DNA from 2 places in the Micromonospora sp. GCM10011541 genome. Region 1 is predicted to be linked to the other one. Evidence: predicted binding sites of a transcription regulator. Region 1 holds the regulator's gene; the other holds the start of a gene.
What was found. The regulator HrcA, encoded in region 1, represses chaperone genes, less so after heat shock. The targets are predictions, from matches to a motif close to GGTTNGCACNCTCNNNNNGAGNGTGCNAACC.
Positions count from the first base shown of each region.

Region 2: groES (co-chaperone GroES) is a predicted target of HrcA. The motif match lies at 2,218-2,248, and genes of this name have one in related genera.

Region 1 covers NZ_JBHSBP010000065.1:87,700-94,135, forward strand. Annotated here, with positions in the region: gene hemW (radical SAM family heme chaperone HemW) at 1-1,131, shown strand, start outside; gene ACFOYX_RS27435 (DUF4870 domain-containing protein) at 1,175-1,798, opposite strand; gene hrcA (heat-inducible transcriptional repressor HrcA) at 2,031-3,053, shown strand; gene dnaJ (molecular chaperone DnaJ) at 3,127-4,272, shown strand; gene ACFOYX_RS27450 (16S rRNA (uracil(1498)-N(3))-methyltransferase) at 4,274-5,008, shown strand; gene ACFOYX_RS27455 (SDR family oxidoreductase) at 5,419-6,180, opposite strand; gene ACFOYX_RS27460 (histidine triad nucleotide-binding protein) at 6,248-6,436, shown strand, end outside.
Region 2 covers NZ_JBHSBP010000049.1:602,456-608,891, forward strand. Annotated here, with positions in the region: gene ybaK (Cys-tRNA(Pro) deacylase) at 324-803, opposite strand; gene ACFOYX_RS20080 (methyltransferase domain-containing protein) at 847-2,034, opposite strand; gene groES (co-chaperone GroES) at 2,381-2,695, shown strand; gene groL (chaperonin GroEL) at 2,766-4,412, shown strand; gene ACFOYX_RS20095 (molybdopterin-dependent oxidoreductase) at 4,536-6,170, shown strand; gene ACFOYX_RS20100 (low temperature requirement protein A) at 6,263-6,436, shown strand, end outside.

The DNA of each region.
Region 1 (6,436 bases):
GTGTACGTGCACGTCCCGTTCTGCGCCAGCCGCTGCGGCTACTGCGACTTCAACACGTACACGGCGGCCGAGCTGGGCGGCGGGGCCAGCCGCGAGTCGTACGCCGACACCGTGCTGGCCGAGCTGGCCCTCGCGGGCCGGGTGCTCGGTGACACGCCGCCGCGACGGGTCGACACCGTCTTCGTCGGCGGCGGCACGCCGACCCTGCTCCCCGCCGACGACCTGGCCCGCATTCTGGCGGGGATCGACCGCACCTGGGGGCTCGCCGCCGACGCCGAGGTGACCACCGAGGCCAACCCCGAGTCGGTCACGCCGGAGTCGCTGAAGACGCTGCGGGCCGCCGGCTACACCCGGATCTCGCTGGGCATGCAGTCCGCCGCGCCGGGCGTGCTGGCGATCCTGGACCGCAAGCACAGCGCCGGGCGGGCCACCACCGCCGCCCTCGAGGCGCGCGACGCCGGGTTCGACCACGTGAACCTGGACCTGATCTACGGCACGCCGGGGGAGCGCGCCGAGGACTTCGCCGCCTCGCTGGAGCAGGTCGTCGCGGCCGGGGTCGACCACGTCAGCGCGTACGCCCTGATCGTGGAGGACGGCACCCGGCTGGCCGCGCGGATGCGGCGCGGCGAGCTGCCGTACCCGAGCGACGACGTGGCGGCGGACCGCTACCTGGCCGCGGAGGCCGCCCTCGACGCGGCCGGTTTCTCCTGGTACGAGGTGTCCAACTGGGCCCGCTCGGCGGCGGCCCGGTGCCGGCACAACCTGCTCTACTGGACCGGCGCCGACTGGTGGGGCCTCGGACCGGGGGCGCACAGCCACGTCGGCGGGGTGCGCTGGTGGAACGTCAAGCACCCGACGACGTACGCCCAGCGGCTCGCCGCCGGGGAGTCGCCGGGCCTGGCCCGGGAGGTGCTCACGCCCGACGAGGCGCACATGGAGGACGTCATGCTGCGGCTGCGGCTCGCCTCCGGGCTGCCGCTGGACGTGCTGGACGACGCGGGGCGCGCCGGGGCCGAGCGGGCCCTGGCCGGCGGGCTGCTGGCCGCGCCGGAGTACGCGGCCGGCCGGGCGGTGCTCACGCTGCGCGGCCGGCTGCTGGCTGACGCGGTGGTCCGCGACCTGCTGCCCTGACCGCCGATCGCCCGGCCGACCCGCGGGCCGGCCGGGCGGGGCGTCACTTGACCAGGCTGATGCTCATCGGATAGCGGTAGAGCTGGCCCTCGTTGGCCTTGACGCCGGCGAGGATGCCGAACAGGACGCCGATGATGACCGCCGCGCCGACCGCGAGGAACCCGATCACGATGCAGGCCAGGACCCAGCCGACCAGGCCGACGATCGACCAGAGCAGCTGGAAGTTGAGCGCCGCGACCGCGTGCTGACGCACCGTCGGCGACTGGTTTCCCCGGGCCAGCATGGCGACCAGCGGCGGGAGCCAGCCCAGCACGCCGCCGCTGACGAACATCGCCGCCGCGCCGCCGAAGTGCGCGACCAGCGCCCAGGTCTTGTCCTCGTTGTTGGCCCAGCCGCCGCTCGGGGCGCCGTACGCGCCGCCGGTCGGATAGCCGCCGCCCGGCGGCGGATAGCCGCCCGGAGGTGGGTAGCCACCCGACGGCGGCTGGCCGCCGGAGGGCGGGGGATAGCCACCGGGCGGGGGATAGCCGCCCGCGCCCGGCGCCCCGGACAGTGGTGCGGTGGGTGGCTCGTCCGCCGACGAGCCGTACGGTGCCGACGGCGGGGTCGGGTCCGGCGGCTGAGCGCCGGCGTCCCCCGCTCCGGGAGGGCGAGGTGGTTCAGTCATGGACGTCACGGTAGGGGTTGCCCGCAAGGCGGCACCAGAGCGAGATCGCCCGGGATGTCCGGCTGAACGGCTCTGGCGCCGTGCTGGGTGGCGGGCCGGACCCCCGTGGTCCGTCGCTGATCATCGCGTCAGGGGTGGCGCCGACGTAGACTGGCACTCGCTACAGTCGAGTGCCAGGTGCCCGGCCCGCCCCGGACCACCGGCGGGTCGAGGTGCTTCAGGAGGTGGGGAGATGGGTCTCGACGACCGCAAGCTCGCCGTGCTGCGCGCGATCGTCGAGGACTACGTCGCCACGCAGGAGCCGGTCGGCAGCAAGGCCCTCGTCGAGCGACACCAGCTGGGCGTCTCCCCGGCGACGGTGCGCAACGACATGGCGGTGCTGGAGGAGGAGGGCTACATCCGGCAGCCGCACACCAGCGCGGGCCGGGTGCCCACCGACCGCGGCTACCGGCTCTTCGTCGACCGGCTCTCCCGGGTCAAGCCGCTCAGCCCGGCCGAGCGCCGGGCCATCGAGCGCTTCCTGGTCGGCGCGGTCGACCTGGACGACGTGGTGCACCGCACGGTCCGGCTGCTGGCCCAGCTGACCCGCCAGGTCGCCGTGGTGCAGTACCCGAGCCTGGCCCGCTCCTCGGTGCGCCACCTGGAGCTGGTGCCGATCTCCACCACCCGGCTGATGCTGGTCATGATCGCCGACACCGGGCGGGTCGAGCAGCGGCTGGTCGAGCTGCCCGCGCCGATCCCCGCCGCCGACGTCATCGACCTGCGCCGGCTGGTCAACGAGAAGCTGGTCGGCAGCCGGCTCTCGGAGACCCCGCCGCTGGTCCAGGCGCTCGTCGACGAGTCGGCGCCGCATCTGCGCGGCGCCATGACCACCCTCTCCACCGTGCTGCTGGAGACGCTGGTGGAGCGGCACGAGGAGCGGATCGCGCTGGCCGGGACGGCCAACCTCACCCGCGGTGGACTGCTCGACTTCCAGGGCTCGCTGCGCCCCATCCTGGAGGCGCTCGAGGAGGAGGTCGTGCTGCTCAAGCTGATCGGGGAGGCCGAGCCGAGCACCACTCGGGTGCTGATCGGCGACGAGAACGAGATCGACAACCTCCGCGCCGCCTCGGTGGTGAGCACCGGGTACGGCCCGGGCGCGACCATCGTCGGCGGCCTCGGGGTGCTCGGGCCCACCCGGATGGACTACCCCGGCACCATCGCCACGGTGCGGGCCGTGGCACGCTACGTGGGCGAGCTGCTGGCCCAGAACTGACCAGTCAGGGCCGACGGCCGGCTCCGGCCGCCGACCGGCGCAACGCGAGACGAACATGAGGACACGGAACGCAGTGGCCAGGGACTACTACGGCATTCTCGGCGTGAGCCGGGAGGCCTCCGACGACGAGATCAAGCGCGCCTACCGCAAGCTGGCGCGGCAGTTCCACCCGGACGTCAATCCGGACCCGGAGGCACAGGAGAAGTTCAAGGACATCAACGCCGCGTACGAGGTCCTCTCGGACGACCGGAAACGGCAGATCGTCGACCTGGGCGGCGACCCGCTCGCGCCGGGCGGCGGGGGCGCCGGCGGTCCGGGTGGTCCCGGCGGGGCCGGCCCGTTCGTCGGCTTCCAGGACATCATGGACGCCTTCTTCGGCGGCGCCGCGGGCGGCGCCCGGGGGCCGCGCCCGCGGACCCGGCCGGGCGCGGACGCGATCCTGCGGCTGGAGCTGGACCTGCACGAGACCGCGTTCGGCGTCGAGGCGCCGATCACCGTCGACACCGCCGTGCTCTGCACCACCTGCTCCGGCGCCGGCACCGCGGCCGGCACCCACCTGGCCACCTGCGAGGCGTGCGGCGGCCGGGGCGAGGTGCAGTCGGTGCAGCGGACCTTCCTTGGCCAGGTGGTCTCCGCCCGGCCGTGCACCGTCTGCCAGGGCTACGGCACCACCATCCCGCACCCCTGCCCGACCTGCGCCGGCGACGGCCGGGTGCGGACCCGCCGCTCGCTGACCGTCAAGATCCCGGCCGGGGTCGAGGACGGCATGCGGATCCGGCTGGCCCAGCAGGGCGAGGTCGGCCCGGGCGGCGGCACCGCCGGCGACCTGTACGTGGAGATCCACGAGCGGCCGCACGACGTCTACTCCCGCAAGGGCGACGACCTGCACTGCCGGGTCACCGTGCCGATGACCGCCGCCGCGCTCGGCACCCGGCTGACCATCAAGACGCTGGACAGCGAGGAGACGGTCGACGTCAAGGCGGGCACCCAGCCGGGCAGCACGCTGCGGCTGCGCGCCCGGGGCGTGCCGCACCTGCGCGGCACCGGCCGCGGCGACCTCTACGTCCATCTGGACGTGCGGACGCCGACCAAGCTCGACGCCGACCAGGAGCGGATGCTGCGCGACTTCGCCAAGACCCGGGGCGAGGAGGTTGCCGAGCTGACCAAGCAGGGCGGCTTCTTCTCCCGGATGCGCGACGCCTTCAACGGGCACGCCTGACGTGTCCGCCCCGCTGTTCCTGGTGGAGGCGCTGCCCACCGGTGACGCACTGACGCTGGACGGCCCCGAGGGGCACCACGCCGCGAACGTGCAGCGGCTGCGGGTCGGCGAGGAACTGCTGCTGGCCGACGGTCGGGGTGGCACGGCCGCCGCGGTGGTCACCGCCGTCGGCAGGGGCACCCTCGACCTCCAGGTCACCTCCCGGGGGTACACCGACGCGTCCGTCCCGCGTGTCGTGGTGGTACAGGGCATCGCCAAGGGCGACCGGGGTGAGCTGGCCGTGCAGGCGATGACCGAGGTCGGGGTCGACGAGATCGTGCCCTGGGCGGCGTCCCGCTCGGTGGCCCAGTGGCGCGGCGACCGGGGCGTACGGGCCCGGGAGAAGTGGGCGGCGACCGCCCGGGAGGCGGCCAAGCAGGCCCGCCGGGCCTGGCTGCCGGTGGTGGCCGGGTCCCCGGACGAGTCCACCCAGACGGTCGTCCGGCGGATCGCCGGGGCGGCCGGCGCGTTCGTGCTGCACGAGGAGGCCGAGGAGCGGCTGACCACCGCCGACCTGCCCGCCACAGGCGAGATCGTGCTGGTGGTCGGCCCGGAGGGCGGCATCGCCCCGGCCGAGCTGTCGGCCTTCCGCGAGGCCGGCGCCCGCCCGGTCCGGCTCGGGCCGTCGGTGCTGCGCACCTCCACGGCCGGCGTGGCGGCCCTCGCCGTCCTCGCCACCCGCCTCGCGCGCTGGTGACCCGCGCGTCCGCAGCCGGCTTGCCGTCCGCGTGATGAGCTTCGCCGTCTCCGCCCTTCCCGCCGTCTCCGCCGTCTCCGCCGGTCGGCTGGCTGAAGATCCACACGATGTTCCGGAAACTACGGTGTGTCCGGCGCACGTGATGCCGCCGTCTCCCGCAACTCGCGTGAGTCGCCCCGCCCGCCAGAGGAGTTCCAGCACGCCCTGTGCTCTGCTGCAGCCCACGCAACACTCACGGCCCGGGAGTGTTGCGTGGGCTGCAGCAGAGCAAAGCGTGCGTAGGGAATGTCCGCGCCCGCATCGAGCGCCCGCATCGAGCACCGGGCATCGAGCACGGGGCCTCGAGTGCAAAGCCCTGAGTGCCGCGCCTCAAGTGCCGGGCGTCGAGTGCCGGGCCGCGAGCGGCGGGGTCAGGTGCGCAGGTAGGAGGCGCCGTTGAGGTCGACGATGGTGCCGGAGGCCCACTCCGCCTCGGGACTGGCCAGCCAGTGGACGGCGGCGGCGATCTCCTCGGGGCGGGCGACCCGGTTGAACGGGCTCTGGGCGCGGATGGCGGCACCGTTCTCGCCGGTGAGGTGTTCGGTGGTCATGTCCGTCTCGACGAAGCCGGGGGCCACGGTCGCCACCGCGATGCCGTACGGGGCGAGGGCCAGGGCCAGCGACTGACCGAGCGCGTTCAGCCCCGCCTTGCTCGCCCCGTACGCGGGCTGCTGCGGCTCGCCCCGGAACGCGCCGCGGGAGGAGACGTTGACGATCCGCCCGCCCCGCTCCCGCATGTGCTGGGCGGCGCACCAGGTCACGTTGGCGGCCCCGGTCAGGTTGGTCTCCAGCACCAGCCGCCACTGCTGGCGCCACTGCTCATAGGTGTTGCCGAAGACCGGGTGCGGCAAGTCCCGCGGCCCGTACACGCCGGCGTTGTTGACCAGGACGTCCAGCCCGCCGAGCCGCTCCGCCGCCTCGTCCACCATCGCCCGGACCGCGTCCGGGTCGGCCAGGTCGGCGCGGACCACCACGTGGCCGTCGCCGGGCAGTTCGTCGCGCAGCTGCTCGGCCAGCTCCGCCGAGTCCCGGTGGTGGATCGCCACGCGGTCCCCGCCCGCCGCGAACGCCCGCGCCACCGCGCGGCCGATGCCGCGCGAGGCCCCCGTCACCAGTACCGCCCGAGAAGTCACGCCGGACATCATGCCCGGCGCGGCCGGTGGCGGCGCGGCGGGTCCGGGCAGCGCTTAGCATGCCCGGATGGGAACCGACTGCCTGTTCTGCCGGATCGTCGCCGGGGAGATCCCGGCCACCATCGTGCGAGAGACCGCCACCACCCTCGCCTTCCGGGACATCGACCCCAAGGCGCCCGTCCACGTGCTGGTCATCCCGAAGGAGCACTACGCGGACGTGGCCACCCTCGCCCAGGGCGACCCGGGCCTGGCCGGT
Region 2 (6,436 bases), on a different contig from region 1:
CGAGCCGGTGAGCCGCGGGGTCGCGCTGCCAGCGGTTTGTTGTTCCGGGCAACGTATTGTTCGTCGCTCGGGCGCACAAGACCGTAGTGGCCAGCAGTTTGTTGTTGCCAGTAACAATTCGGCAACGCGGCCGACATTCGACCGCTCCCCCGTCGCTGGCGGTGGAGCGCCCTGCCCGCGGAATTGGTGTGGATCGGGAATGCCGCCGGCGCAGATATCGACGGTGAGAGATTATTTTGCTGCCAGACCTTGGCCGCCTTCGATGTGCGCGTAAGAAGGTCAGCACTCACCGCTGACCCGCCGGCCGGGCGTCGCGCTCGTGCTCAGCGGCCGGCGAGCGGGGCCGTCACCGCGCCGGTCAGGGCGATCAGGTCGGCGGGGCTCAGTTGGAGCTGGAGTCCGCGGCGCCCCGCGGAGACGTACACGGTCGGGTGGTCCAGCGCCGAGGCGTCGACCACGGTCGGGAGGCGCTTGCGCTGGCCGAGGGGGCTGATGCCGCCGCGGACGTACCCGGTGGCCCGCTCCGCCACCGTGCGGTCGGCCATGGTCGCCCGCTTGCCGCCGACCGCGGCGGCCAGCGCCTTGAGGTCCAGCTCCCCGGTGACCGGGACCACCGCCACGATGAGCCCGCCGTCCACCTCGGTGACCAGCGACTTGAACACCCGCTCCGGCGGGACCCCGAGCGCCGCCGCCACCAGGGCGCCGTAGTTCGGCGCCTCGGGGGAGACGTCGTACGGGTGCGTGCTGTGGCTGATCTTCCGCTTCGCGAGCAGCGCGGTCGCCGGAGTGCCCTGTCCCGCCATGCCGACAAGCTAGCCCGGGCCCGGCCGGCGGGGCGAGCCGAATTCAGGCGGCTACCGGGTGGCCGACGAGCACGGTGGGCGCGCCGGCCACCCGGGTCAGCACCAGGCTCGCCGCCGCGTCGCCGGAGAGCCGCAGGGCCCGGCGCAGCTTCTCCGGCTCCAGCGCCGAGCCGCGCTTGAGGATCTCCACCCGGCCGACCCGGCGTTCTCGGAGCAGGGCGCGCAGCCGCTTGAGCGAGAACGGCAGCACGTCCGTCACCTCCAGACAGCGGGCGTACGGGGTGCGGACCGGGGCGTCGGCGTACAGGTAGGCGATGCTCGGGTCGGCGAGGGTGGCGTCCAGCTCCGCGGCCAGTTCGGCGACCAGGTGCGCGCGGACCACCGCCGGGTCCGGGTCGTACAGGAACCGGCGGGCCGGGCCGACCGGGGCCTCCGCCGCGCCGGATCCGGTCAGCACGTGCGGCGTGCCGCCGCGCAGCAGGGTGGCCCGGCGGGGGACCTCGGCGAGCCGGCCGCACCAGAGCGCGGCCTCCACCAGGTCGCCGTCCACGCTGACCCATTCCGCCTCGGCGCCGGGCGGGATCAGCGCGTGGTCCAGCCCCGGGGCCACCTTCACCACGGTGTGCGGCACCCGCTCGGCGAGCCCGGTGACGAAGTCCCACGGCGGCGAGTAGGAGTTCGGGTCGAAGATCCGCCGCCCGGTGCCGGCGGTCCGCCGGGCCGGGTCGCAGAAGACGCCGTCCACCCGGCTGACGTCGAAGGCGGTCGCGTCGCCGCACTCCACCGTGAACCGCTCGGCCAGCCCCGCCGCCTCGGCGTTGGCGGCGGCCATCGCGGCGGTCACCGGGTCGGCCTCCACGCCGTACACCCGGATCCCGGCGCGGGCGGCGGCGAGTGCGTCCGCGCCGAGGCCGCAGCCCAGGTCGGCCAGGGTGCGTACCCCGGCGGCGTGCAGCCGCGCGGCCCGCCGGTCGGCGACCACCCGGCGGGTGGCCTGTTCCAGGCCGGCCCGGGTGAGGAACATCCGCGCGGCGGCCGGCCCGAACTTGCCGGCGGCGCGGCGGCGCAGCTCGGCCTGGGTGAGCGCGGCGGCGGCCAGCCCGGCCGGCACCCCGGCCGAGCGGAGCGCGGCGGCCGCGGCCAGCGGGTCGCCGCCGGCCACCTCGGTGGCCGCGGCGAGCGCGGCCGACCCCTCGGCGGTACGCAGCGCGGCCAGCTGGTCGAGATCCACCGTGCCATTCTCCCCGCCCGTCGGGGCGGATCGGCCGGGCGGGGGCGGGTGCGGCATGGTGGGGTGCTGCCCCCGGGCTGCCGCGACCGGCCGCGGGCGGAGTTGATCATGTTCGTCGGGACGACGCGCCGGACGACGGATTGGCACTCTCCTTGACGGAGTGCTAGCCGAGGAATAACCTGCGATTAGCACTCTCCCATCGAGGGTGCCAGCTTCCGGGCCTCGGCCCGGGCGCTGAACGCCAGGCGGACCGGCACCCGCGACGACGGCCCCGCCCGGTGGCATGTGGCAGATTGACGCCGTTCGGCTTGCCGTCCGGCAACGAAACCAAGTACCCCAGGAGGGTATGCCCGTGACTACCGCGACCAAGGTTGCGATCAAGCCGCTCGAGGACCGGATCCTGGTCCAGGCGAACGAGGCTGAGACCACCACGGCGTCGGGCATCGTGATCCCCGACACCGCCAAGGAGAAGCCGCAGGAGGGCACCGTCCTCGCTGTCGGCCCGGGCCGCATCGATGACAAGGGCAACCGGATCCCGGTTGACGTCAAGGTCGGCGACACCGTCATCTACTCGAAGTACGGCGGCACCGAGGTCAAGTACGCCGGCGAGGAGTACCTGGTGCTCTCCGCCCGCGACGTCCTCGCGGTCATCGAGAAGTAACCAACCGATCAGTGTCGTTGCCCCGGTCCGGCTCGCCGGGCCGGGGCAACGTCGCTTCGAAGGGACATTCATGGCGAAGATCCTGAGCTTCTCGGACGACGCCCGGCACCTGCTCGAGCACGGTGTCAACGCCCTCGCGGACGCGGTCAAGGTCACCCTCGGCCCGCGTGGGCGCAACGTCGTCCTGGACAAGAAATTCGGTGCGCCGACGATCACCAACGATGGCGTGACCATCGCCAAGGAGATCGAGCTCACCAACCCGTACGAGAACCTCGGCGCGCAGCTGGTCAAGGAGGTGGCGACCAAGACCAACGACGTCGCCGGCGACGGGACCACCACCGCGACCGTGCTGGCCCAGGCCATGGTCCGCGAGGGCCTGCGCAACGTGACCGCCGGGGCGAACCCGGCCGGCCTCAAGCGGGGCATCGACGCGGCGGCCGCCAAGGTCTCCGAGGCGCTGCTCGGCCGGGCCGTCGAGGTGGCCGACAAGGAGTCGATCGCGCACGTGGCGACGATCTCCGCGCAGGACGCCACCATCGGCGACCTGATCGCCGAGGCGATGGAGAAGGTCGGCCGCGACGGCGTCATCACCGTCGAGGAGGGCTCGGCGCTGCACACCGAACTGGACGTGACCGAGGGCCTCCAGTTCGACAAGGGCTTCATCTCGCCGAACTTCGTCACGGACGTGGAGGGGCAGGAGTCGGTCCTGGAGGACCCGTACATCCTGATCACCACGCAGAAGATCTCGGCGATCGAGGAGCTGCTGCCGCTGCTGGAGAAGGTCCTCCAGAACAACCGGCCGCTGCTGATCATCGCCGAGGACGTCGAGGGCCAGGCCCTGTCCACGCTGGTGGTCAACGCGATCCGCAAGACCCTCAAGGTCTGCGCGGTGAAGGCCCCCGGCTTCGGCGACCGCCGCAAGGCGATGCTCCAGGACATGGCCATCCTGACCGGTGCCGAGCTGGTCGCCCCGGAGCTGGGCTACAAGCTCGACCAGGTCGGCCTGGAGGTGCTCGGCACCGCCCGGCGCGTCGTGGTCGACAAGGAGACCACCACCGTCGTCGACGGTGGCGGCCAGACCTCCGAGGTCGCCGACCGGGTCGCCCAGATCCGCAAGGAGATCGAGGCCTCGGACTCCGAGTGGGACCGGGAGAAGCTGGCCGAGCGGCTGGCGAAGCTCTCCGGCGGCATCGCGGTCATCAAGGTGGGCGCCGCCACCGAGGTCGAGATGAAGGAGCGCAAGCACCGCATCGAGGACGCCATCTCGGCGACCAAGGCCGCGGTGGAGGAGGGCACGGTCCCGGGCGGCGGCGCCGCCCTGGCCCAGATCCTCCCGGTCCTCGACGACGACCTCGGCTTCACCGGTGACGAGAAGACCGGCGTCTCGGTCGTGCGCAAGGCGCTGGTCGAGCCGCTGCGCTGGATCGCCCAGAACGCCGGCCACGACGGCTACGTGGTGGTGCAGAAGGTCGCCGGCAAGGAGTGGGGCAACGGCCTCGACGCCGCCCGCGGCGAGTACGTCGACCTGGTCAAGTCCGGCATCATCGACCCGGTGAAGGTGACCCGCAACGCGGTCACCAACGCCGCCTCGATCGCCGGCCTGCTGCTCACCACCGAGAGCCTCGTGGTGGAGAAGCCGGAGAAGGCCGAGCCGGCCGCCGCCGGTGGGCACGGCCACGGCCACGGTCACGGCCACCAGCACGGCCCGGGCTTCTGACCCGACGCCGTACGGACGACGTCAGGGCACACCGTCACGCCGACGGTGTGCCCTGACCCGTATCTGGTTACGGAACGCTGACGCCGCTACCGGTCCGGCGGGGTGATCGACAAGACTGTTCCGATGACCACCACGTCCCGCGGGTACGCCGCGCTGGCCGGGATCACCGCCGCCGCCGTGGCGATCGGCGCCGCCGAACCGGTGGCCGTCCTCACCGGTGCCCGTTCCGCGCCGCTGATCGCGGTCGGCGGGCTGGTCGTCGACGTCGTCCCCGCGCCGCTGAAGCAGTTCGCCATCGCGCTCTTCGGCACGTACGACAAGATCGCCCTGCTGGTCGGGACGGCCCTGCTGCTCGCGGCGTTCGCCGCGCTGCTCGGCGTGCTGGCCGCCCGCCGGCTCTGGGCCGGGCTGGCCGGCATCGCGGCCTTCGCCGCCCTCGGGGTGGCCGCCGCGCTGACCCGGGCCGGCGCGAACGTCCTCGACGCGCTGCCCTCGCTGGTCGGCGCGGCGCTCGGCGCGCTGGCCCTCTGGCTGCTCCTGGCCGGGCCGCTGCAACCCGAGCTGTGGTCCTGGTCGCCGCCGGTCGCCCCGGAGAGGGCCCCCGAGCCGGTCGCCCCGGAGGCGGCCCCCGAGCCGGTCGCCGCGGACGAGGCCCGCGAGCCGGTTCCGGCCGGCGGGGCGGAGGTCGACCCGGAGGGGCGGCGGCGCTTCCTGACCGGGGTGGGCACCCTGCTGGGCGTGGCGGCCGTGGCCGGGGTCGGCGGGCACTGGCTGGCCGGGCGGCGGGGCGTGTCGGCGGCCCGGCAGGCCGTCGCGTTGCCGACCCCGTCGGCCGCCGCGCCGGCGGTGCCCGCCGGGGCCGACCTCTCGCTGGCCCAGCTCGCCCCGTACGTCACCCCGAACTCCGGCTTCTACCGGATCGACACGGCGCTGGTGGTGCCGCAGGTGGATCCGGCGACCTGGCGGCTGCGCATCCACGGCCGGGTGCGCCGGGAGATCGAGCTGAGCTTCGCCGACCTGCTCGCCCGGCCGATGGTGGAGCGGTACGTCACCCTGGCCTGCGTCTCCAACGAAGTCGGCGGGGACCTGATCGGCAACGCGCGCTGGCTGGGTGTGCCGATCAAGGAGCTGCTCGACGAGGCCGAGCCGGAGGAGGGCGCCGACCAGGTGGTCGGCCGCTCGGTCGACGGCTGGACCTGCGGCACCCCCACGGCGGTGCTGCGGGACGGGCGGGACGCGCTGCTCGCGGTCGGGATGAACGGCGAGCCGCTGCCGGTCGAGCACGGCTTCCCGGTGCGGATGGTGGTGCCCGGGCTCTACGGCTACGTCTCGGCCTGCAAGTGGGTCACCGAGCTGGAGCTGACCAGCTTCGCCGACTTCGACGCGTACTGGGTGCCGCGCGGGTGGTCGGCGCAGGGGCCGATCAAGACGGAGTCGCGGATCGACACGCCCCGGTCCCGCAACCGGCTCACCGCCGGTCCGGTGATGGTCGCCGGGGTGGCCTGGGCCCAGCACCGGGGCATCCGCAAGGTCGAGGTACGCGTCGACGACGGCCCCTGGCGGGAGGCGACGCTCGCCCCGACGGTGTCGGTGGACACCTGGGTGCAGTGGTCCTGGCGCTGGGACGCCACCCCGGGCGAGCACACCCTCCAGGTGCGGGCCACGGACGCCGACGGCGTCACCCAGACGGCGGATCGGCGGCCGGTCGAGCCGGACGGCGCCACCGGCTGGCACGCCGTCGAGGTGACCGTGCGTTGAGCAGGTCAGCCACCGGTCGGGCGCCCGGCGCCGACGGCGGTCATACCGATCAATCAGGGGATCTGGGGGCCGACCCTCGCTAACCTGATGCCGTGGGGGAACGGCGGGGCCGCAGGCGCTCGTTGATCCATGGCTATGGTGCGGCGCGGCGGGCCAGCTGGCTGGAGCTCTTCTTCGACCTGGTGTTCGTCGTCGCGGTGTTCCGGCTCGGCCAGTTGCTGCTGGACGATCCGTCGGCGCGCGGCGTGCTGGTCTTCGCCGGTCTG